2 regions of the Flavobacterium sp. S87F.05.LMB.W.Kidney.N genome follow, and region 2 is predicted to be linked to the other one. Evidence: riboswitches for the same ligand, from Rfam matches in the RefSeq annotation. Region 2 holds a riboswitch; the other holds the start of a gene.
What was found. A riboswitch is a leader RNA that binds a small molecule or an ion and turns the genes downstream of it on or off. The one in region 2 is predicted to bind S-adenosylmethionine.
Positions count from the first base shown of each region.

Region 1: linked by a shared signal. The riboswitch ahead of EDB96_RS07105 (TlpA disulfide reductase family protein) and the one ahead of EDB96_RS03330 (homocysteine S-methyltransferase family protein) in region 2 are both predicted to bind S-adenosylmethionine.

Region 1 is NZ_SODX01000002.1:290,136-301,980, forward strand. Features, by position in the region: gene ligD (DNA ligase D) at 1-893, opposite strand, end outside; gene EDB96_RS07085 (hypothetical protein) at 902-1,357, opposite strand; gene EDB96_RS07090 (PLP-dependent aminotransferase family protein) at 1,474-2,970, opposite strand; gene EDB96_RS07095 (TonB-dependent receptor plug domain-containing protein) at 3,038-4,900, shown strand; gene EDB96_RS07100 (hypothetical protein) at 5,046-5,396, shown strand; SAM riboswitch class I at 5,663-5,762, shown strand; gene EDB96_RS07105 (TlpA disulfide reductase family protein) at 6,012-7,001, shown strand; gene EDB96_RS07110 (aminotransferase class V-fold PLP-dependent enzyme) at 7,098-8,570, shown strand; gene EDB96_RS07115 (polysaccharide deacetylase family protein) at 8,802-9,581, shown strand; gene EDB96_RS07120 (hypothetical protein) at 9,849-10,097, shown strand; gene EDB96_RS07125 (tetratricopeptide repeat protein) at 10,268-11,845, shown strand, end outside.
Region 2 is NZ_SODX01000001.1:744,527-756,371, reverse strand. Features, by position in the region: gene metF (methylenetetrahydrofolate reductase [NAD(P)H]) at 1-58, opposite strand, end outside; gene metH (methionine synthase) at 221-2,896, opposite strand; gene EDB96_RS03335 (hypothetical protein) at 3,164-3,577, opposite strand; gene EDB96_RS03330 (homocysteine S-methyltransferase family protein) at 3,607-4,611, opposite strand; SAM riboswitch class I at 4,915-5,031, opposite strand; gene EDB96_RS03325 (NAD(P)/FAD-dependent oxidoreductase) at 5,402-6,454, opposite strand; gene EDB96_RS03320 (bifunctional precorrin-2 dehydrogenase/sirohydrochlorin ferrochelatase) at 6,550-7,131, opposite strand; gene cobA (uroporphyrinogen-III C-methyltransferase) at 7,304-8,077, opposite strand; gene EDB96_RS03310 (HEPN domain-containing protein) at 8,070-10,160, opposite strand; gene EDB96_RS03305 (sulfate adenylyltransferase subunit 1) at 10,321-11,565, opposite strand; gene cysD (sulfate adenylyltransferase subunit CysD) at 11,709-11,845, opposite strand, start outside.

The DNA of each region.
Region 1 (11,845 bases), on a different contig from region 2:
GCATCATTTTCAACTACAACTTCGCCATCGAGAATAACAGTATGATCTATTTTTTTTAATTCTTCTGCAATTGGTTTAAAATTAGAGTCAAACGAAATTTTATTTCTACTAAATAATTCTACACTTGGTGGATTAACTACAGCAATTGTACGATAACCGTCATATTTGTTTTCGAAAATCCACTCTTCATCGTCAAAAGGTTTTTCAGTTATATTGGCAAGCATAGGTTTTAAGAATCCTGCTTCGGCAGTTTTTGCTTTAGGCTTTTTTTTTACGGCACTTTTAGTTTCACTTTTTTCTTCAGTTTTGGAAATTAACTTTTCAGATCTCTTTTCTAATTCATCCAAAGTTCTTTTAGAAATAACCGATTTATCGTTTTCTAAAACATCAGAATCAGAAGCGTATTTGTCGTGTTTTTTAATCAACAGCCAGGCATTTTCCTGCTTTCCATGAAGTTTTACCAGAGAAAATTCGCCTTTAAGTTTTTTTCCTTTTAGGATAAAACTCAAACGCCCTTTTTTAAGATCGGCCAGTAATTGTTTTTCATCAGATGCTGTTTTTTCATCAGAAGTATAAGTTCCATTATCCCATACAATCACATTTCCTGCCCCATAATTTCCTTCAGGAATAGTGCCTTCAAAATCTTTATAACTATAAGGATGATCTTCAACCATCATAGCAAGACGTTTTACTTCAGGATCCATTGAAGGTCCTTTTGGAACAGCCCAGCTTTTTAAAACACCATTCATTTCTAACCTAAAATCATAATGCAAATGTGATGCGGCGTGTTTCTGCACCACAAAAATTAACTTGTCAGCCGATTTTTCGATTTCTCCTTTGGGCTCACGTGTTTGTTTAAAATCCCTTTTTTGGTTGTATTTAGACAGTGACATAAGTTTTCTTAGATTATCAGGGTTAACATAATAGCATAAAGTGCAGTCGCAACAACAGCAAAAATTATATGGGCAAAGAACAGCTGAATATAATAACCTCTAAAATCAATTGGGGGTTGATGATGGGTCATTTTAAAAATGATTATCCAGCTGATTATGCCAATTATACCGCTTATAGCGCCTAAGATAAGAGCAGTTAACGGTGTAATTGGTGCAATATTCTTTACCCAAATGATGTGATATCCAACTACAAACAAAAAACCAATTGCATAATGCAATATCCATCCCCAATTTATTTTTGCTTGTGTTGAAAGTTCAATTTTCATTTTGTCAATAGCGTAACTCAAGAGTACCGGCTCTTTATACAATTCCCTGAAATTTTTAGACATTGCATAACTAAACCATGTCATGGCAGATGTTGCCGCAATAGATACTAATAATAGTTGTAAAATAGTATAAAGCATGATATAGGTGATTTAGAGACTAATTGATACCAAAGTTAGTTTCCAAATACCTTTTCTGCTTATAGGATTAGAATTACAAATTACATAATTGTCAGTATATGAGATACTTGTTCAAATTAGTTGTGGGAAGAAACTGTAGCTTCCAGACTTGTGCTTAATATTGTTAAGGCTTTTTCCATTTCTTCTGGCTCCAAATTTCCAAACCCTAAACGGGTTGCAGTAAGATCTTTGGTTTGGTACAAAATGGTTTTAGGAAGGAATAATCCGTTTGTAGAGCATTCTTTCTGAAATTTTATAAGGTTAAAATCAGGAAGCCATTCTACCCAAATGGCTAAACCTCTCGGCGGTACTTTAAATTTAATTTTGCCTTTTAGTTTTTCATTAAGTAATGAAACAAAATAGTCTCTGCGTTCTTTGTAGATTTTTTTATTTTTTTTAGAAAGCCGATGCACTTCTCCTTCAGTAATCCAATCGGTTAAAACCTGTTCTTTAATAACATCAATTCCGGGTTCGAGAATGTTTTGATGTTTTTCCAGTTCTTTAATAAATTCAGATGGTGCAGCAACAAAACCATAGCTAAATCCCGAAGGTAGTGATTTTCCAAAAGATCCTATATAAACCACACGCTGGTTAGAATCAAATGCTGCCAACGGTAAAACAGGATTGTTATCATAATGAAAATCAAAGTCATAATCATCTTCGAGAATCACAAATCCATACTGATTCGCCAATTCCAAAACTTCAATTCTCTTTTTAGCACTCAGTAAAATTGTCGTCGGATAATGATAATTGGAAGTAAGATACAAAACTCTGATGGTAGAAGTTTCACAGATTTCTTTTAATCGTTTGGTGTCAATTCCGTCTTCATTTACTGGAATAGAAATAATGTGAGCTCCAGTATTGGTCAAAGTCATATTGGACATGTAATAGCCGGGAGAAGCCACCACAACTTTATCGCCAGGACTTATGAGCACTTTTGTAACCAGATACAAGCTTATTTCGTGACTGCTGGTTGTAAGCAGGTTTGAAGTCGAAATACGAATTCCTCTCGTAAGATTTAAATAATTGGAAAAATGGGTTTTAAAATTTAAATGTGATCGCAGCTCGATTTGTTCGTATGTTTTAGAAGTTTTTCGTCTCTTTAATTTAGAAACATAAAGTCTTGCCAGAACATCTGTTTGCACCAATCGCAAATCGGGCATCCCGTCATTAAATTGATAAGGCAGATTACTAATTTCTGTTGGATTTTCAAGAATCGTAGAACGCTGAAATGTAAAACCAGTATTTAATTCAGATTGATTTTGGTCTTTTACAACAGTATATTCAATTTGTTTTTTTTGTTTTTGCTGTGATAAAATAAATGTTCCTTTATTCGGAAGCGTTTCAATCCATCCCTGCGATTCCAGATCCTGAAAAGCTTTAATTAATGTATTGCGATTGACAGCCAATACTTTGCAGAGTATTCTTGTGCCGGGAAGTTTTGTTCCTTCGGGAAGAAAACCAGTTTGTATGGCTTTGATAAATTCAAAAACAATCTGAAGATAAAGCGCTGTATTTTCTTCTGGTTTGAGCTGAATAAAGCTTTTAAAAGGAATTTCAACCGGACTATCCATAATTACAAAACTGGTATACTTGATTAGTACGGCAAGATACTACTTTTGCCAAAAAAACGTTAACCAAATGAAAAAAATCTATTTTGCTGTTTTTACAGTAATTTGTACCAATTTTTACGCGCAGACCAAAAAAGATTCCATCAATAATATGGAGGAAGTTATAATTAATGAAAACCGTTTTACTACCCCAATTTCTAAACAAAATAGAAATGTGTATGTTATAACAAGTGAAACCATTAAAAAACTTCCAGGAAGAACGCTTCAGGAAGTATTACAATATGCTAACGGAGTTGACATTAGACAAAGAGGTCCGTTTGGAACTCAAGCCGATATTAGTGTAGATGGCGGAAGTTTTGAACAGACGGTTGTTTTGCTAAATGGAGCAAAAGTAATCGATTCGCAAACCGCTCATAATATGCTAAATCTGCCTCTTCCGGTAGAAGCAATCGAAAGAATAGAAGTAGTGCGTGGACCAGCTGCGAGAGTTTTTGGAATTAACAGTTTAACGGGAGCAATTAATATTGTAACTAAAAAACCAACAGATTCTGGATTTTTGGTAAGTACTTATGCGGGTTCTAATTTTGAAAAAGATACTCAAGATACAGGAGACACTTTTTACGGAACAGGTGTTCAGGCAGGAGCTGTTTTAGGTAAAGAAAAACAACAGCATTTAATTTTTGCTTCGCACGATAAAAGTAACGGTTACCGTTATAATACCGCATTTGAAAACAATAAAATTTTCTACCAAGGAAATGTACAGATCAATGATTCTAATGAAATTTTAGGTTCGGCAGGTTACATCAAAAACGGCTTTGGAGCAAACGGATTTTATGCAGCGCCTGGAGATCGCAATTCTACCGAAATAGTGCAGACTACATTTGCCAATATCCAGTCGAAACATGCTATTACAGAAAATTGGAAAATTATGCCGAGAGTAACTTACCGCTATAATTATGATGATTACCGTTACTTAGGAAACTCAAATTTGAATGTTGGAAGAAGTCAGCATTATACTAATTCTATCGCTGGAGAATTGAATTCGACAGTTAAATTGTCTAAAGGCGAAATTGGTTTTGGCGCAGAATTTAGAAATGAAAATATTCATTCTACTAATATTGGCGATCACGACCGTGAGAATGTTGGAATCTATGCCGAATACAGAACAAGTTTTACAGAAAAACTAGACGTAAATTTAGGAACTTATTTAAATTATAATTCTGATTATAAATGGCAGGTTTATCCTGGAATTGATGCTAGTTATGCCATTACAGATGCATTTAAAATCATTGGAAATGTGGGAACAAGCCAGAGAATTCCATCGTTTACAGATTTATATTTAAAGCAGACAGGAAATATTGGTAACGCCGATTTAGATTCAGAGAATGCTTTTCAAAGTGAAATTGGTTTTAAATACAATAAAAGAGCTTTAAGTTTCAATGCCAATTATTTTTACAGAAAAATAAACAATTACATCGATTGGATGCGTAACTTAACTACTCAGCCTTGGCAGAGTCAAAACACCGGCGATTTAAAAACAAACGGAATTAATTTGCGAGGTAATTACAGATTTGATTTTTCTAAAGATTCAAGATTAAATATTCTTTTAGCTTATACTTATTTAGATTCTCAATTTGAAAGTTCTCGTACCGAAGTATATTCTAAGTATCTTATTTCTTCGTTGAAACATCAAATAACAAATACGATCGATTATCAATACAGAGATTTTTCCGTATTGTTTGCAACACGCTTTGACGAAAGAATTACTGGACCTTCTTATTGGGTAAATGATTTTAGAATAAGTCAATCTATTCAAAAACTTACAATCTTTTTAGATGCGCAGAATATATTTAATGCTACTTATTATGAAGTAGGAGCGGTGCCTCTGCCTTCAAGATGGTTTACTTTGGGAGTAAAATTGGTTACTTTTTAGTTTTAAAAGCCTGTAAATCGAAATTTACAGGCTTTTTTATTGCTAATCAAACCAATTGCGGTTATATAAAATTCAATAGAAATATTGTAAAATAAACTGCTTTATAAGTAGTTACTTAGCTTTTGTAAATATTAAAACGTTTATTATGAAAGCTTTATTAAAATTAAAAGTCATATTTTATGTAGTTGTAATTGGATTGCTGTTTTCTTGTAAAAAGAATGACGGCTACAGCGATCAAATAGAAACTTCCAGTGTTCCACTTGATACAACAAATACAGAACAAGTTTCTGATACTGCAACTACATCAACCAATATTGTAACTACTCAAACGCCAACATCTGCAAATGGTAATACAGATTCTTTAAGTACAGCCGGCAGAGGAAGCGGGCCAGGAGAAAGTGCACAAGATGGGTCTACCTACACGCCTTCAAAAGGAGTGCAAAAAGACAGTGTTAAACTGCAGACGGAAAGTGCTAAAAAAAGAAAGAATAAATAATTTATTCGGTCAGAAAAGTTAAAAACTCATTTCAAAACGAAATGAGTTTTTTTATGGAGTAAAGAATTTAAAGCTATTGTATTAGGAATTACTGTTCTAAAAATAAAAATTAATTGAAATTTATTTTAGGATTAAATAATTGTTTTTCAGAGTGTTTTAAAGGGTTTTGAGCAACTCTTAAAATAAAATTTTAAAAAATATTATTAAATACTACTAATTTGATAGAATTAGTATGTATATTTGTATCACAGAAAATTTCTGAATGATACTTATCCAGAAAGACCGAGGGAATAGGCCCATTGACGTCTTAGCAACCTGTTACCGAATAAGGTGCTAAATCCTTCCACTATGGTGGACAGATAAGAAAGATTTCCTCCAAATCTGAATAAGGTCATATTTTTAAACTTTATTTTTTTAAAATGAAAACCGAATCAATCTTATACTCAGGTTACGAACTTTTGAATTTAATTTTCGAAGAAAATAGTCTTGCTTTTTTCCGAATGTGAAGACATTAAATTCTCCCCAATATTTTTTATTAAACAGCATTTTCTAGAAGCCTTTGTGACTTTGGCCTAGAATTCTTTTGTCCAATCTTAAACTAAAAATCAAAATAAAATGAAAAAAATACTATTAGGCTTTACGCTACTTTTTGGCTTTACGCAAACTCAGGCACAGGAAAATAATTTACAACTAAAAGGAACTGTTGTTGATACAGTTGTCAATTATGTTTATCTGCAAAAGTTTCATAATAAAATGTTTACCACAATTGATTCGGTAAAAGTAAAAGACGGAAATTTTAGTTTTAAAACTAAAGTGAAAACGCCAGAACTATATGGTTTAAGTGTGAATACAGAAAGCAGTCCTTTGTATATTTTTCTTGAAAAAAGCCCGATTACAGTAAAATTAAGTCCGAAGAAATATTACAGCAATTCTGTAGTCGAAGGTTCTGCTTCTCAAGATTTATTTGAAACTTACAAAAAATCAAAAGATGTAGAAATCAGTAAATTCATTACAGAAAATCCTAATTCAATTGTTTCTGCTTATGTATTGTATAGAAATTGGTCTTATAGATTATCACCAGAACAAATTAGACAAAATATTGCCTTGCTTGATAAAACCCAGCAAAATACTACTTACGTGAAAGAACTAAAAGATCTTGCCCTTGTTTTGGACGGATTAGCAGTCGGGAAAAAAGCTCCAGATTTTACTGCAAATGATCCTGAGGGAAAACCAATCCGTTTTTATGAAAATTTAAAAGGTTACACTTTAGTCGATTTTTGGGCTTCGTGGTGCGGTCCATGCCGAAGAGAAAATCCAAATATCGTAGCCGCTTATAAAGAATTTCACGATAAAGGATTCAATATTGTTGGAATCTCTTTGGATAAAAAGAAAGAAAACTGGATCAAAGGAATTCAGGATGATAATCTAACCTGGCTGCACGTTTCCGATTTACTTTTTTGGAACAGCGCCGTTGCGAAATTATATGGAATAAGAGCGATTCCTGGAAATTATTTAGTGGATTCGAACGGAATAATCGTAGCCAAAAATCTTCAAGGCGAAGAATTACAGTCGACACTTAAATCGCTTTTAGAGAAAAAAATATGAACGTTTTAAAAACGTAGAGTCAAGTCAAAATGCTTTGCTCACCAAAAAATTAAAGTTCATCAATAAAAAATTTAGTTAATTTAAAATGATCAGGAAATGAATGCTATTGAGACAGAAACACAGCCAATTGAATTAGAATGTTACTTCTCTAAATTTAGAGAAAATACAGTAGGTATAAATCATATTTATAAATCGGTATATGGAAAGCAGAATCTGCTTTACGCCGACTGGGTTGCCAGCGGAAGATTATACAATCCGATCGAAGATATTATGCTTAATAAAATGGGCCCGATGATTGCCAATACGCATTCGCTTTCAAGTCAGACTGGAAAAACGTCTACTTACGCGTATCAATATGCCAGAGATATTATTAAGAAGTCGGTTAACGCAAATGAATCTGATGTTTTAATCACAACAGGAACCGGAATGACTGCTGCTTTATCGAAGCTGCAAAGAATTATGGGACTGCGAACCAGTAATGAAGCAGATAAACCAGTAGTTTTCATCACACACATGGAACATCATTCGAATCAGGTTTCTTGGTACGAAACGAATGCCGAAGTTGTGATTCTTCCTGCCGATGAAAATAATTTGGTTGATCCTAAAATTCTTTCGGAAGAAATTAAAAAATATGCCGGCAGAAGTTTAAAAATTGGTTCGTTCACAGCATGCTCAAACGTTACTGGAATTATTACACCTTACCATGAATTGGCTAAAATCATGCATCAAAACGGCGGACTTTGCTTTGTAGATTTCGCAGCTTCGGCACCTTATGTTAAAATCAACATGCATCCAAAAGATCCAGAGCAACAGTTAGATGCTGTTTTCTTTTCGCCTCATAAATTTCTTGGCGGACCAGGAACATGCGGTATTTTGGTTTTTAATGAAAAATTATACAAATCTGAATTTCCAGATAATCCGGGCGGAGGAAATGTAAAATGGACCAATCCGCTGGGTAAATATTGTTATAGCGAGGTCATAGAAGTTAGAGAAGATGGCGGAACGCCAGGCTTTCTACAAGTAATAAGAACTGCCTTAGCTTTAGAATTAAAAGATAAAATGGGAGTTTCAAACATTAAAAACAGAGAAAAAGAACTCCTTGATCTTTGTTTTTCAAGACTTCAAAAAATAAAGGGTTTGTCCATTCTAGGAGACCTTACGACAGAACGAATTGGCTGTGTTTCTTTTGTCATCGAAGATATTCACTACAACTTAATCGTAAGACTTTTAAATGACCGTTTCGGAATTCAGGTTCGCGGCGGGTGGTCTTGTGCGAGTACATATGCGCATTATCTTTTCAATATAAATGAAAAAAAATCGGCAGAACTTACTAATGAATTATTAGAAAGAAACCAGACCAATAAACCAGGATGGGTTCGTTTGTCACTGCATCCGATTATGACAAACGATGAGGTTACATTTATATGCGATGCAATTGAGCAGATCGCTTTGCATTATAAAAAATGGAAGAAAGATTATGTCTATAATTCGGTTTCAAATGAATTTGAAAATCCAGAAATAAAAGAAACAATTTCAGAAGAAGTAAATGAATGGTTTAAACTGGAATAAGATATTCTATTACTATCACAGATTAAAGCTAACAAGTTTTTTTAAAACCTGTTAGCTTTAGTGTTAGATATTATAAAAGTAATTAGAAGTATAGTATTCTAAGAAGATCAGTAGAGGAAAATATGTTTTCGTTTGTTGCAGCGTGTAAGTAAAATATCTCAAAAAGTGTTTATATTTGAATGATTCTATTCTTTAAAGAACATTTAAAATTTCAATTTAATTCAACTCTGTATGAAGCTATTTTTTCTCAAGACAATGCTGTTTTTAATGTTCGTAACTTTTTTTTCCTGTAATACAAAAAACGAAAAACCTGAGCTAAAGCCTTATAAAGCTGGTGTGATTTTGTCTTTTGATGATGCGTACGTAGATGAGTGGGCTGAAGCTGATGCCGCTTTGAAAAAATATTCTTGGAAAGCAACTTTTAATGTCTGCAGAATAGATTCTATCGGAGAGCCTCAAATTAAAAAGCTTCTTCAAATGCAGAAAGAAGGGCATGAAATTGCCGGCCACGGTTATCATCATTATAATGCTGTGAAATTTGTACAAAAAAATGGAATAGACGAGTATATGAAGCAGGAAATAGAACCAATGATTGCTTCGATGAAAAAGAAATCTTTTAATGTTACTTCTTTTGCCTATCCTTACGGCGAAAGGTCTCAAGAACTTGATAAGGCTTTGTCGAGCAAATTTAAAATTATTAGAGGCAGGGCATTTGGAGGTGAAGTTCCTGAAAAGCAGGACAGTTATTTTAATAATTCAAAAATTGTATTTGCGTTTGATATAGATAACAGCCATATTCATTTTAGTATTCCATATCTTTTGGAGTTATTAGATTACGCCAAGAAAAATGATAAAATTTTGATTTTATGCAGTCACAAACCAGTTAAAAATGTAACCGAAAATTATCAGACCAAAATCGAAACTTTAGAATTTGTCTGTAAGTACATGAAACTTAACGGACTTAAATTTTACACTTTATCAGATTTAGATAATTTACTTCCTGAAGAATAATAGATTTTAAAGATAATCTTGATCAGTTTTTATTTATTATTACTTTGAGTTTATATTGTTGCAAAAAACAATCTTCAAATTTAATATTGTTGCAAATTATAACTTGCAACATCTTTGTAAAACAAATGGCGTTTTAAATTTATAATTTAGTATAGAAATAATTTACTGCTTAGTTCCTAAAAGAAATTTTATGGAATTATTTTCTTCTCTTAGAGACTGTTAATCATAGATTAAAAGTGTAAAAATTTATATTTTAAATTCTAAATTATGACTGTGCCTGAAGAATTATATAATATCAAATTTGCGGAATATTTTGAATCTATGAAAGTTCTTTACTTAACAAATGATAAGTTTAGAACCATCTGTGATGATTATTGCAGTAATGTTGTCAATGCACAGGTTTATAAGAAACGGTTTGAAAAAAATTTTCGACGTAAGCTGGAATGTGAAAATTTATCAAAAGAACTAGAAGAAGAAATATTGTTTTTTATGATAAGAAGCACAGATGAATCTTAAAAATTGAGACTCTATTTCAATCAATTTTTTACATATACTTTTTAAAAATTTTATAAAAAACATTTCCTAGATATTTAAGTTTTCGGCAGCAGAATGCTTTTTAAGAGTTTTATTTAGGATTTAGCTTTCTATATTGTTTAAATTTGGAATTCCCAATAGAATTTTTAAAAATGATACCACGATTATTTTTTTTATGGCTTTTTTTGCTTCCCCTTACTATTTATTCACAGTCAACACAAGAACTGATAGATAGTGTAAATACTACTAACAATCATCAGAAAAAAGTAGAACTGTGTCGCAAAATTGCTTTAAGATTACAAAAAACAGATTGGGAAAGAGCTATAAAATACATAGAACTGGCTGAGACTGAAGCTAAAAAAACAAAAGAATCTGAACTTACTCTGGCTGGTGTTTATATTACATCAGGCAAAATGTATTCTGCGAGAGAGGTATTAGATGTTGCCCTTCAGTATTATTTAAAAGCCTATGATATCTACAAAAAAAATGGCAACCTTGAAGAAGCATCCAAATTAGAAAACAATCTTGCGATTATCTATGCACAAGGGAAAAATAAAGAAAAAGCACTGCAATGTTTCTTAAACGTATATCGTTTTCAAAAGTCAAAAAATGATGCTGTAAAGCTGGTCAAAATTTTAAATAATATAGGGACTTTATATCTCAGTCGAAATTTAGATTCTTCATTGCATTATTTTCATAAAGCTGAAGGACTAAATAAAAGTTTAAAAAATGATGATCTAAAGGTTTACGTATACACTAATCTTGCAAGAGCATATGTTTTGAAAAAAAATAAGACACAAGCTGATGAGTATTTTGACAAAGCTTTTTCTTTATTGAGCAATCGTGTTGATAATTTACTGCAGGCTTTTGTATATCAGTCTTTTTCTGAATATAATTTAAAAGAAAAAAACTATGATACCGTAATTGTAAACGCAAAGAAAGGTTTAGAATTATGCAGCGAAAATGTATATAGTTCTTCTGGTTTAGACCTCAATAAAATGCTTTATGAAGTTTATGTAATTAAGAAGGATTATAAAAATGCTGTTTATTATTTTCAGAAATATAATGCCATTAAAGACAGTATAAATATTGAAGAAAAGACAGTAAACATTGAAAGAATAAAGCTGGAACAGGATTACAAAGCCAGAACCCAGATAAAGATGCTTATTGAGCAAAAAAAGCGATTTAAATATTATGTAGTAGGGTTGATATTGGTTATCGGGATATTGATTTTAATTATTTTACTGATAAAATACCGCAACAAGAATATTAAAAATCAGCTCGAAAAAGAGAAATTAAAGACAAAAATGCAAGCCTTAAACGAAAGTTTGGAAGCCAAAAAAAAGGTTCTAATAGGAAAGGCAATGGCAGAAATACATCGTACAGACAGCATTAATGAAATCCTGACGGATCTTAAACAGATTAAACTCAAAACTGTTAATAAAGAAATGCAACAGGCTATTGATATAGTTTTAAAGCGTCTTGAGAAGAATTTGAATACAGACATCTGGAAAGAATTTGAAATAAGTTTTGAGCAGGTTCATAAATCTTTTTTCGACAAATTAACGGAGGATTATCCTTCTCTTACTCCAAAAGATCGAAGATTGTGTGCACTTTTATATCTGGATTTAACCACAAAAGAAATCTCTCAAATTACAGGACAATCCTTTAAATCTATCGAAAATGCCCGAACGAGACTGCGTAAAAAGTTTGATTTAACCAACGAAAAG
Region 2 (11,845 bases):
TTTCAAATGAGAATAATGTTTTTCCTTTGGCGTTTTCTATATGCTCTGTTACTTTCATTTTTTAAGTTATGGGTTATGAGTTAAGTGTTTTGAGTTTTTAGTTCGTGTAAAAAATCTGAAATCAAAAACTTAAATCATTTTATTTGTTGTTTCAAAGTTTCAAGTTTCAGGTTTCAAGTTGCTATAGAGAACTTGAAACCTGAAACAAAAATAACTTTCGTTAATCTGCAATATTAGGATTTAACCATTTCATGGCGTAATCTGTTGGAACGTTTCGTCGTTTGGCGTAATCTACTACCTGATCTTCTTTTATTTTCCCTAGTCCGAAATACCTGCTTTTTGGGTTTCCAAAATAGTATCCCGAAACCGATGAAGCCGGCCACATCGCCATGCTTTCTGTAAGCGTCACTCCAATTTCTTCAGCTACATTCAAAAGCTTCCAAATCGTTGGTTTTTCCAAGTGATCGGGACAAGCTGGATAACCTGGAGCTGGACGAATTCCTTTATAATTTTCTTTAATTAATTCTTCGTTTGTTAGCGATTCTTCTCTATCGTAGCCCCAAATTTCTTTACGTATTTTTTCGTGAAGATATTCGGCGAAAGCCTCAGCAAAACGATCGGCAAGTGCTTTTACCATAATCGAATTGTAATCGTCTAAATTCTTTTCATATTCCGCAGCCCATTCGTCAACGCCAAAACCTGTGGTTACACAAAAAGCTCCCATGTAATCCTCTATTCCGCTGTCTTTTGGCAGAATAAAATCGGCTAAAGCAATGTTTGGTGCGCCTTTTGTTTTTTGCGACTGCTGGCGAAGCGTTAAGAATTTTTCCAGTACTTTTCCGTTTTCGTCACGTAATTCGATATCGTCATCATCAACCTGATTCGCAGGGAAAATTCCGTAAATACCTTTTGCTTTTAGTTTTTTCTCTTCTAAAATTACCTTCAACATCGCCTGAGCATCGTTAAACACAGATGTTGCTTGTTCGCCCACAACCTCATCGGTTAAAATCGCAGGATATTTTCCGTACAATTCCCAAGTTTGAAAAAATGGTGTCCAGTCGATATACGGAACCAAAACATCAAGTTCTATTTCAATGGTTTGTGCTCCAATTACTTTTGGTTTAGTCGGTGTGTATTCAGACCAATCCAATTGTAATTTGTTTTTACGGGCATCTTCAATCGTGAGGAAATTTTTATCTCTTGAACGATTTAAAAATGTTTCTCTAAAAGAATCGTACTCTGCACGAATATCTGCCGCATATATTTTTCGGTTATGATCTAACAGGTTTCCTGCAACCGTAACAGCACGCGAAGCATCGTTTACGTGAATTACCGTTTCTCTGTATTGCGGTGCAATTTTCACGGCTGTATGTGCGCGCGAAGTTGTTGCCCCGCCAATCATAATCGGGATTTTAATATCTTGTTTGTCTAATTCTTTGGCTAGATACACCATTTCGTCAAGCGAAGGTGTGATCAGTCCGCTTAATCCGATAATGTCTACATTATGCTCAATCGCCGCTGCAATAATTTTTTCTGGAGGAACCATAACTCCAAGATCTACAATCTCGTAATTGTTACAAGCCAAAACTACCGAAACGATGTTTTTCCCAATATCGTGAACGTCACCTTTTACAGTTGCCATTAGGATTTTTCCGTTTCCTTGTTTATCTCCAGCTTGTTTGCTTGCTTCAATAAATGGCAATAAATAAGCAACTGCTTTTTTCATTACACGAGCCGATTTTACCACCTGAGGGAGAAACATTTTCCCGCTTCCAAATAAATCTCCAACTACATTCATTCCCGTCATCAAATTGATCTCGATAACTTCGATTGGTTTTGTTGCTGCCAAACGGGCTTCTTCAACGTCTTCTTCAATAAAAGCATCAATTCCTTTTACCAATGAATGTGTAATACGTTCCTGAACCGTTCCAAAACGCCATTCCTGAACTACTTTTTCATCGCTCTTTGCTTCACCTTTTACATTTTCTGCAAAGTCCAGAAGTCGTTCTGTCGCATCGTCACGTCTGTCTAAAATTACGTCTTCAACGTGTTCTAATAAGTCTTTCGGAATATCATCATAAATCGTCAACATTTCGGGATTTACGATTCCCATCGTCATTCCGTTTTTAATGGCGTGGTATAAAAATACCGAGTGCATCGCTTCACGAACCGTATCATTTCCTCTAAAAGAAAACGAAACGTTACTTACACCACCACTAATATGTGCATGAGGCAGATTCTCGCGAACCCATTTTGTTCCTCTAAAGAAATCCAAAGCATTTAAGCGATGTTCTTCCATTCCCGTTGCAACTGGGAAAATATTCAAATCAAAAATAATGTCCTGCGGAGGAAACCCTACTTTGTTCACCAAAATATCATACGAACGCTGGCAAATCTCTACTCTACGATCGTAATTATCCGCCTGACCTACTTCGTCAAAAGCCATGATAATCGCCGCCGCTCCGTAACGTTTGATTAATCTCGCGTGGTGAATAAAAGCTTCTTCTCCTTCTTTTAACGAAATCGAGTTTACAACGCTTTTTCCTTGTACTACTTTAAGACCTGCTTCGATGATTTCCCATTTCGAACTGTCGATCATAATCGGCACTCTCGAAATATCTGGTTCTGCAGCAATTAAATTCAAAAATTTAGTCATTGCTGTAACACCGTCAAGCATTCCTTCATCCATATTAATATCGATGATTTGTGCTCCTCCTTCTACCTGCTGTCTTGCAATATCAAGCGCCTCGTCATATTTCTCTTCCTTTATTAATCTTAGGAATTTTCTTGAACCTGTTACATTCGTACGCTCACCAACGTTTACAAAAACACTTTCGGGCGTAATAATCAATGGTTCTAATCCTGATAATACAAGGTCTCTTCTTTTTTCTGTCATTTCTTTCTAAGTTACTGAGATTCTAAGATGCTTAGATTCTAAGTTTTTATTCTATATTTTTTAGGCTTTTAAACCTATAATCATTTTATTTTGGGCGTGCCCTCCGGTCGGGCTATCCGTTGCAAGTCCTCGCTCTTCCTTCGTCAGGCTGTGGGCTTTCCACTTCTATCCCTCACGCAACATTCGGTTTCAAAACACGTTTTGCGTTTTTCGAATTCCAATTTTCATTATTTATGAAATGAATTCTTGATATATATTTCGCTCCTATTAAACTTTTGTTGTATCTAAACCTACTAAATTCGAAATTGCTCTAAAAGTTGCCATTTCAAAACTTAGTTTATGAGAATCAACTACATGATAAGAACCTCCAACAATTCTAAATTTAAAAGAATTTTTACTATCGCTAACGATGGCTTTTATTGTTGTAGCAATTACATCTAAGTATTCTATTGGGATTTCTTCATCTGAAACTTCCCAGCTAATTTTTTTAGCTCCGCCCCAATCTCTCTTATTTTCAACAATAATTTTTACTTCACCATATTTACAATATCCGGAACTTTGCTGCTTTATTTTTCCTTCGCAATAATAAGATTCTTCAGAAAATTCAAAATCGGCAAAAGCTTGAATTAATTCTTTGTATGAAGACGGATTTAAAACAACTCTATGTAGTAGAAATTCCATACTTATCTTTTAAAAAATTCACCAAACTATTACGCTAAAACCGGCGCCACTCTTGGCTTATAATCCTTCGCAACCTCAGCCATTAATCTAATATGATCTGGAGTTGTTCCACAGCAACCTCCAATGATATTAATCAAATTGTCCTCTAAATATTCTTTTATAAAAGCCTGAGTCTGCTCTGGCGTTTCATCGTATTGTCCGAATGCGTTTGGCAATCCTGCATTTGGATGTGCCGAAACATTAAAGCTTGTATGTTGCGCTAATGTTTTTAAATATGGTTTCAACAAATCGGCTCCTAAAGCGCAATTGAATCCTACACTCAATAACGGAATATGCGAAACTGAAATCAAAAATGCTTCAACTGTCTGTCCAGAAAGTGTTCTTCCTGAAGCATCTGTAATTGTTCCTGAAACCATGATTGGAATATCTAGATTACGTTCTTCTTTTACTTCTTCGATTGCGAAAAGTGCCGCTTTTGCGTTTAATGTGTCAAAAATCGTTTCTACTAAAAGTAAATCGCAACCACCATCCATTAACGCTTCAACTTGTTCTTTGTACGCAATTCGCAAATCGTCAAACGTTACGGCTCTGTAACCCGGATCGTTTACGTCTGGAGACATACTAGCCGTACGGTTTGTTGGGCCAATTGAACCAGCAACGAAACGTGGTTTTTCTGGATTTTTTGCGGTAAACTCATCGGCTACTTGTCTTGCAATTTTTGCTGATTCATAGTTTAGCTCGTAAACCAAATCTTCCATGTGATAATCGGCCATACCGATTGTCGTTCCTGAAAAGGTATTGGTTTCTACGATATCTGCACCAGCTTCGTAATAAGCAGCGTGCACATCGCGGATCGCCTGTGGTTGTGTTAAGGATAATAAATCGTTGTTTCCTTTTAATGGATGTGGAAAATCTTTGAAACGCTCTCCTCTAAAATCTTCTTCGGAGAAATTATAGCGCTGCAACATTGTTCCCATTGCTCCGTCAAGGATTAGGATATTTTTCTTTATTGCTTCTTGTATCGTAATTGCCATATCTTTTTTTCTTTAGCTTCTAAGATACTGAGGTTCTAAGATGCTAAGTTTTTTTATTATGATTGTGAAGTTTAACCTTCGATATTTTTTTCACACTAATTCCAAAAGTGCAATATTGCATGCTAATTAGCCCCGATGGAAGCAAATATCCTTTTATTCTGGGGTTCAGAATAAAAGATATTTGTGTACAGCGGGAACTATTGACTGCAAAAATGCGCCAATGGTTCGCTCCTGATACAGAATCTGTTTCAGTAATTATTGTAAGTTGTCAGGAAAAGTTTGAGAAATACGAGTTATGTATTTGTGTTATCTATCTTTAATACTGGAAAATGTCGTATAAAGTAGAATTTAGCACCTTCTTTATGATAAAGGGTTGCTAAGGTTTCATTGGGTCTATCCCTCCGCCTTTCGTGATAACTAACAGTAATTTTAAGAACAGTGCAAAGGTATGAAATAGGCTTTCGATTTGCAAATGTTTTTTTCTAAGGTTCTGAGAGGCTAAGTCGCTAAGGTTCTAAGTTTTTCTTTTAGGATTTTTAATTTAAACAATCGAGCTCCAGAGGAGCGCAATATTTATAGAAAACAATTTACCAACTCAACAAAAGCTCCAGCGGAGCGACATATATTTCGCTCCGCTGGAGCTTTATTCATGAAATGCGCATTTCTTATCTACAAATATTTCATCCCTCTGGGATTTTTTATGTCAATAAAAAAGCCCAAACTAAAAGTTTGAGCTTTTCTATATAAAGAATCTTAGTCCCTTAGAACCTTAGTATCTTAGCACCTCCAATTAAACTATCGCCTTAACAACTGCTTTTGGAGCTTCTTTACGAGTTCCGTCGAAACCGTCTACACCAGAAACTGTTGTATATTTTAATACATACTTTTTACCTGGATTGATGATTCCGTAAGCAGCTTGACACATTAAAGTTGCTTCGTGGAATCCGCAAAGGATTAATTTTAATTTTCCTGGATATGTGTTTACGTCTCCAATGGCAAAGATTCCCGGGATATTTGTCTGGTAATCTAGTGCATTGTTTACTTTGATTGCATTTTTTTCGATTTCTAATCCCCAGTCGCCAATTGGACCTAATTTTGGAGTTAATCCGAAAAGTGGAATGAAATAATCACACTCGATTTTACGGTGTGCTCCGTTTTCTTCGATATCTAATGATTCAACGTGTTCAGCTCCATTGATTCCGATAACTTCTGCAGGCGTAATTAATTTAATTTTTCCAGCGGATTTTAATTCCTGTACTTTTTCTACAGAATCTAAAGCTCCTCTAAATTCGTTTCTTCTGTGAATTAAAGTTACTTCTGAAGCTACATTTGCCAAGAAAATACTCCAGTCTAGTGCTGAATCTCCTCCTCCTGCAATTACTACTCTTTTATCTCTGAATTTCTCTGGATTTTTGATGAAGTATTTAACTCCTTTATCTTCATAAAACTCGATATCTTCAATAAGTGGTTTACGAGGCTCAAAACTTCCTAAACCTCCTGCGATTGCGATAACTGGCGCGTGAAATTTAGTTCCTTTGTTTGACGTTACAATGAAACTTCCGTCTTCTTGTTTTTCGATTGTTTCTGCACGCTCACCTAATGTAAAACCTGGCTCAAACTGTTTAATTTGCTCCATTAATCCATCAACTAGATCTCCCGCCAATACTTCTGGAAATCCTGGAATATCATAAATTGGTTTCTTTGGATATAATTCTGAAAGCTGTCCTCCTGGTTGAGGCAGAGCATCTAAAATGTGGCATTTTAATTTTAATAATCCTGCCTCGAATACGGCAAATAAACCTGTTGGGCCTGCTCCAATTATAAGTATATCTGTTTTAATCATTATGTTGTTGTTTATAATCATTCTTAATAGTGCAAAGAAACGAATAATTTATTCTACTGACAATGATTTTTATCATTCATTTCTAAGCGATATTTTTACTCTCTATTTTTGAGTGAAGCGGTGATTTCATTCATCTTCTTCACTTTTTCTTCAAAATTGCCTTTTAAGGTTCTCCTGTATTCATTTAGGTTTTCTACCATTTGATTAATATCGTCGGGAATTATTTCTTCGAAAAATTCTCTTAGCCTTTTGGCAGTTGTCGGCGATTTTCCATTGGTCGAAATGGCGATTTTTACATTTCCTTTCGTTACGATGCCACCTAAATAATAATCACATAAGTCCGGCGTATCGGCGATATTGCAAATCAAATAACGCTTTCTAGATAAATCGTATATTCTTTTATTGACTTTTAAATCGTCTGTACAGGCAATTACCATGTGACGTTTTTTGAGCATTTTCTTTTTGAACTTTGCTTCCGTCAATTTAATTGATGGATGCCTTTCTGCTAAAATTTTAATTTCTAAATGAAAATCGGGCGCTACAACCTCAACATTTGCATTTGGACTCGATTTTAACAAAAAAGAAAGTTTTTCCAGACCTACATTTCCGCCTCCCACAATCAATACATTTAAATTGTGAAGTTTTAGAAATATTGGATATAATTCGTTTTGTTCCATGTTAATCATTTTTCATCTATTCAAAATTAGATGATTTACCCATCAAATGTTCCTAACGGCACATTTTATTGGGAACATTTTTTATTCTACCGATGAAATGTTCCTAACGGAACAATCTCTTCACGTACATTCGGTTAAAAACGGATGCTCCAATGTTGATTCCTGCGAAATTTTATCTTGTGATTTCTTTTGATAGAAATTCTTCGTAAAATCCTTTTAATTTGTTGCTTTCGCGGACAACTTCTCCAAGAACAATAATTGCTGGTGAACCTAATTCTTTTTGTTTTACAACTTCTAAAATCGAATCAACTGTTCCTACGCCAACTTTTTCTTCTGCTGTTGTTCCGTTTTGGATGATGGCAACTGGTAAATTTCCTTTGTTTTCTTTTTGAAACAAATCGATAATTTGAGGTAATTTGTGCATTCCCATCAAGATCACAACTGTTGCAGAAGATTGTGCTGCCAAAGCAACATCTGCAGATAATTTTCTATCTGAAGTTGTTCCTGTAATAGCCCAAAAGCTTTCTGAAACGCCGCGTTTTGTAATCGAAATTCCTTGACTTGCAGGAACTGCAACTACCGATGAAATCCCTGGAACAACGATTGTTTCAATTCCGAAACTTTCTGCAAAATCAATTTCTTCGCCGCCTCTTCCAAAAATAAAAGGATCTCCGCCTTTTAATCGGACTACATTTCCGTAAGTCAAAGCGTTATCAACAATCAATTGATTAATTTGATCTTGCGTGTAAGCATGATTTCCGATTCTTTTGCCAACAAAAATCTTGATTGTATTTTTAGGCGCATAATCCAGAATTTCTTCATTGGCCAAAGCGTCATATAAAACCACGTTGGCTTCAGCCAATGCTTTTACAGCTTTCAGCGTAAGTAGATCAGGATCACCCGGACCTGCACCGACTAAAGTTATTTTGGGTTTTATATTAAGCATTTGCTAATTCTTGAGCTCTGAAAGTTTCAATTTTATCAAAGAAAACTACTGCCTGAGCAATGTAATCTTTAGCGAAAGCTTCAGAAGGTTCATTTTTATTGATTTGGTAAACCAAATCTTTAAAAGTTGAGTTTAATTCTATTTTATTTTTTTCAATAAAAACGGTATCAAATAAGTCTACAATTCCTGCGTGATTATTTGTTTTTTCGTTTTCAGACAATAACAAAGCTTTTGCTCCATTTACAAATCCTGCATAAGCATGATAAATAGCATCTGACCATTTTTTCTCGTCGAAAGATTCTTGAGCCAATAGTAATTTCTCTTTAGCTTCAAACAATAAAGTTGCTACTAAATCGATCACTACTCCCGCACATTCTCCAACTCCAACTGCTTTTACGTAATTGTCTGCATTACCCCAATCTACAAAATCAGCTTCTGTTAAATTGGTAACATCTGCGAAAGGTTTTAGAATTTCATAGAAATATTTCTCTCCTTTTGCATCATAATAATTCAAGAATTTTTCTCCGTTTGCATTCGCATCATAATCATTTAAAATGGTACGCAATGCATCTGGCCCTCTGCGGCTTGGAATTTTAATTACTTTATCAGCAAAACGTCCTTCTCCGTTTCCTAATCTTCCTCCGCCTAATAAAACCTGTAGAGCCGGAGCTACCAGTTTCCCTGAATTAATAGACATCCCTTGGAACCCAATTGCAGACATATTGTGTTGTCCGCAGGCATTCATACAACCTGAGATTTTAATTTCGATTTCGCGGTTGTTTAAATACTGAGGATATTCGGCATTTAAAACTCTTTCTAATTCTTCTGCAATACCGGTACTACTTGCAATCCCCAAATTACAAGTATCAGTACCCGGACATGCCGTAATATCTCCTGTAGAATTATATCCTAAATGAACAAAGTCCAATTTGGCTAATTCCTGATAAAAGAAAGGAAGATTCTCTTCTTTTACGTGACGTATTACAATATTTTGACGCAATGAAAAACGTAATTCGTTTGCTGCGTAATTTTTAATTAAAGCCGCTAATAATCTTGCCTTATCAGTATAAAAATCTCCTAGTAAAACTTTGATACCAATGGCATAATAACCTTCTTGTTTCTGCTTAATTACATTCGATTTTTTCCATGCTTCATAAGCTGCAGTATCTTCGATTGTAACTTGTGGAGCTTCAAATAATGGTTCTGGAATTGGACCTTCAAAAGCGGTTGTATCAATTTCATACGTTTCAAAAGCAATGGCTTTTTTCTCTTTTTCAACCAAATCAAGAAAAACATCTTTTCCTATTTCTTTAATTAAGAATTTCATACGCGCTTTCATTCTTTTAGCACGCTCACCATATCTGTCAAAAATACGGATGATCCCTTCTGCTGTTGGAATGATTTCATTTACTGGAACAAACTCTGAAAGTAATTCAGCATGTGCTGGCTGAGATCCTAAACCTCCCCCAAACATGATTTTAAAACCTTTTTGTCCGTCTTTAATTTTCGGAATAAATCCTAAATCGTGTAAATAACTCAAAGCGGTATCTTCGTCTGAAGAAGAGAACGAAATTTTGAATTTACGTCCCATTTCCTGACAGATTGGGTTTCTTAACAGATATTGAAAAAGTCCGTGTGCATAAGGCGAAACATCAAATGGTTCATTTACATCTACACCAGCCAATTCGCTTCCTGTAATATTTCTAACGGTGTTTCCACAAGCTTCACGAAGTGTGATATCGTCTTTAGCCAAATCTGCCCAAAGCTCTGGTGTTCTGTCTAAACTTACGTAGTGAATCTGGATATCCTGACGCGTTGTAATGTGTAAACGTCCAGTAGAATACTCATCTGAAACTTGTGTAATACGCACTAATTGCTCGCTGGTAACTTTTCCATAAGGCAATTTGATACGGATCATCTGAACGCCTTCCTGACGCTGTCCGTAAATACCACGCGCTAAACGAAGACTACGAAAACGCTCATCATCAATTTTTCCTCCACGGAATAAATGAATCTTTTTTTCTAATTCGATAATCTCTCTTTGAACTATCGGATTTTCTATTTCTGTTCTAAAACTTTCCATTTCTTTTACGCTTTAGGCTTTAGGCTATACGCTTTAAGCTTTATTAACTTTGTGTTTTTTTTGCTTTAGGCATTAAGCAATAAGCTTTAGGCTCTTGCATACCTTTTTATACATCTTTTGCTAAAAGCTTATTGCCTAAAGCTTATAGCTTACAGCAGGTTTACCTGATAAATCCTACTCCTGCTGTTGTGTTTGTCGCTGTATCAATTAAGATAAAAGCTCCGTTTGATTTGTTTTCATTATAAGAATCAAAATATAACGGTTTGCTTAATTTAATGCTTACTTCTCCAATTTCGTTAATGGCTAATTGTGAAGCTTCAGTCGTTCCTGAATAATCAGTTGCAATTGTATTTTTAATACTTTCTACTTTTGCCAAAACTCTATTCGTATTATGCTGTACTAAATACTTTGTTCCTGGAACCAGTTTTTTACTATCCATCCAGCAAACTGTCGTCGTAATATCTTTTTCAATTTTTGGAAGTTCATCTGATTTTACAATCATATCTCCTCTCGTTACATTGATATCATTTTCTAATTCGATTGTAATCGATGAACCTGCAACAGCTTCATCAAATGTTTTATCGAAAAAGTGAATTTTAGATACTTTTGATTCGGTTAAAGAAGGAAGAACCGTTACAGCATCTCCAACTTTAATTGAGTTCCCGTATAATTTTCCGGCATAACCTCTAAAATCGTGGTATTCTTCTGTTTTTGGACGAATCACAGTCTGAACTGGGAAACGCGCTTTTCCAGCTTCAAAAACATCAGAAGCATGTAATCCTTCCAAATGTTCTAAAACAGTTTGCCCATCGTACCAAGGCATATTTTCTGATTTGTCAACCACGTTTCCACCGTTGATTGCGCTTAAGGGAATATAACTTACGTTTTGTTCCTTAAAAGTACTTTTTGCATTTAATGCCTGAAAATCCGCTTTGATTTTATTGAAAACTTCTTCTGAGTAATCCACTAAATCCATTTTGTTGATGGCAACAATTACCTCTTTTACTCTCAATAAATTATTGATAAAAAAGTGTCGGTATGTCTGCTCGATAACGCCTTTTCTAGCATCGATTAAAATAATAGAAACCTGAGAAGTAGAAGCTCCTGTAACCATGTTTCTGGTATATTCTACGTGACCTGGAGTATCGGCAATAATGTAACTTTTCTTTGCAGTCGAAAAATAAATATGCGCAACGTCAATTGTAATTCCTTGTTCTCTTTCTGCTACTAAACCGTCTGTCGCTAACGAAAAATCAAGATAATCATAACCTTTTTGTCTGCTGCTTTTCTCGATTGCTTCAATTTTATCTGTAGTCAATGATTTTGTATCGTACAATAATCTTCCGATCAAAGTACTTTTTCCGTCATCTACACTTCCTGCTGTTGCTATTTTTAAAACGTCCATTCTAATATTTTTGTTTCAGGTTTAAAGTTTCAGGTTTCATGTTCTCTCGAAACTTAAATCTGTATGTTTTTGTTTTTTTTGATTCTACTTTTAAATTTCGTTCCTAATTGCATTTACAATTAACAATTCATAATTAACAATTATTAAAAGTATCCCTGTTGTTTTCTCTTTTCCATTGCAGCTTCAGAACGTTTGTCATCTATTCTGGCTCCTCTTTCAGAAATTGTTGATGATCTGATTTCACCCACAACTTCTTCAATTGTTGCGGCATAAGATTCAA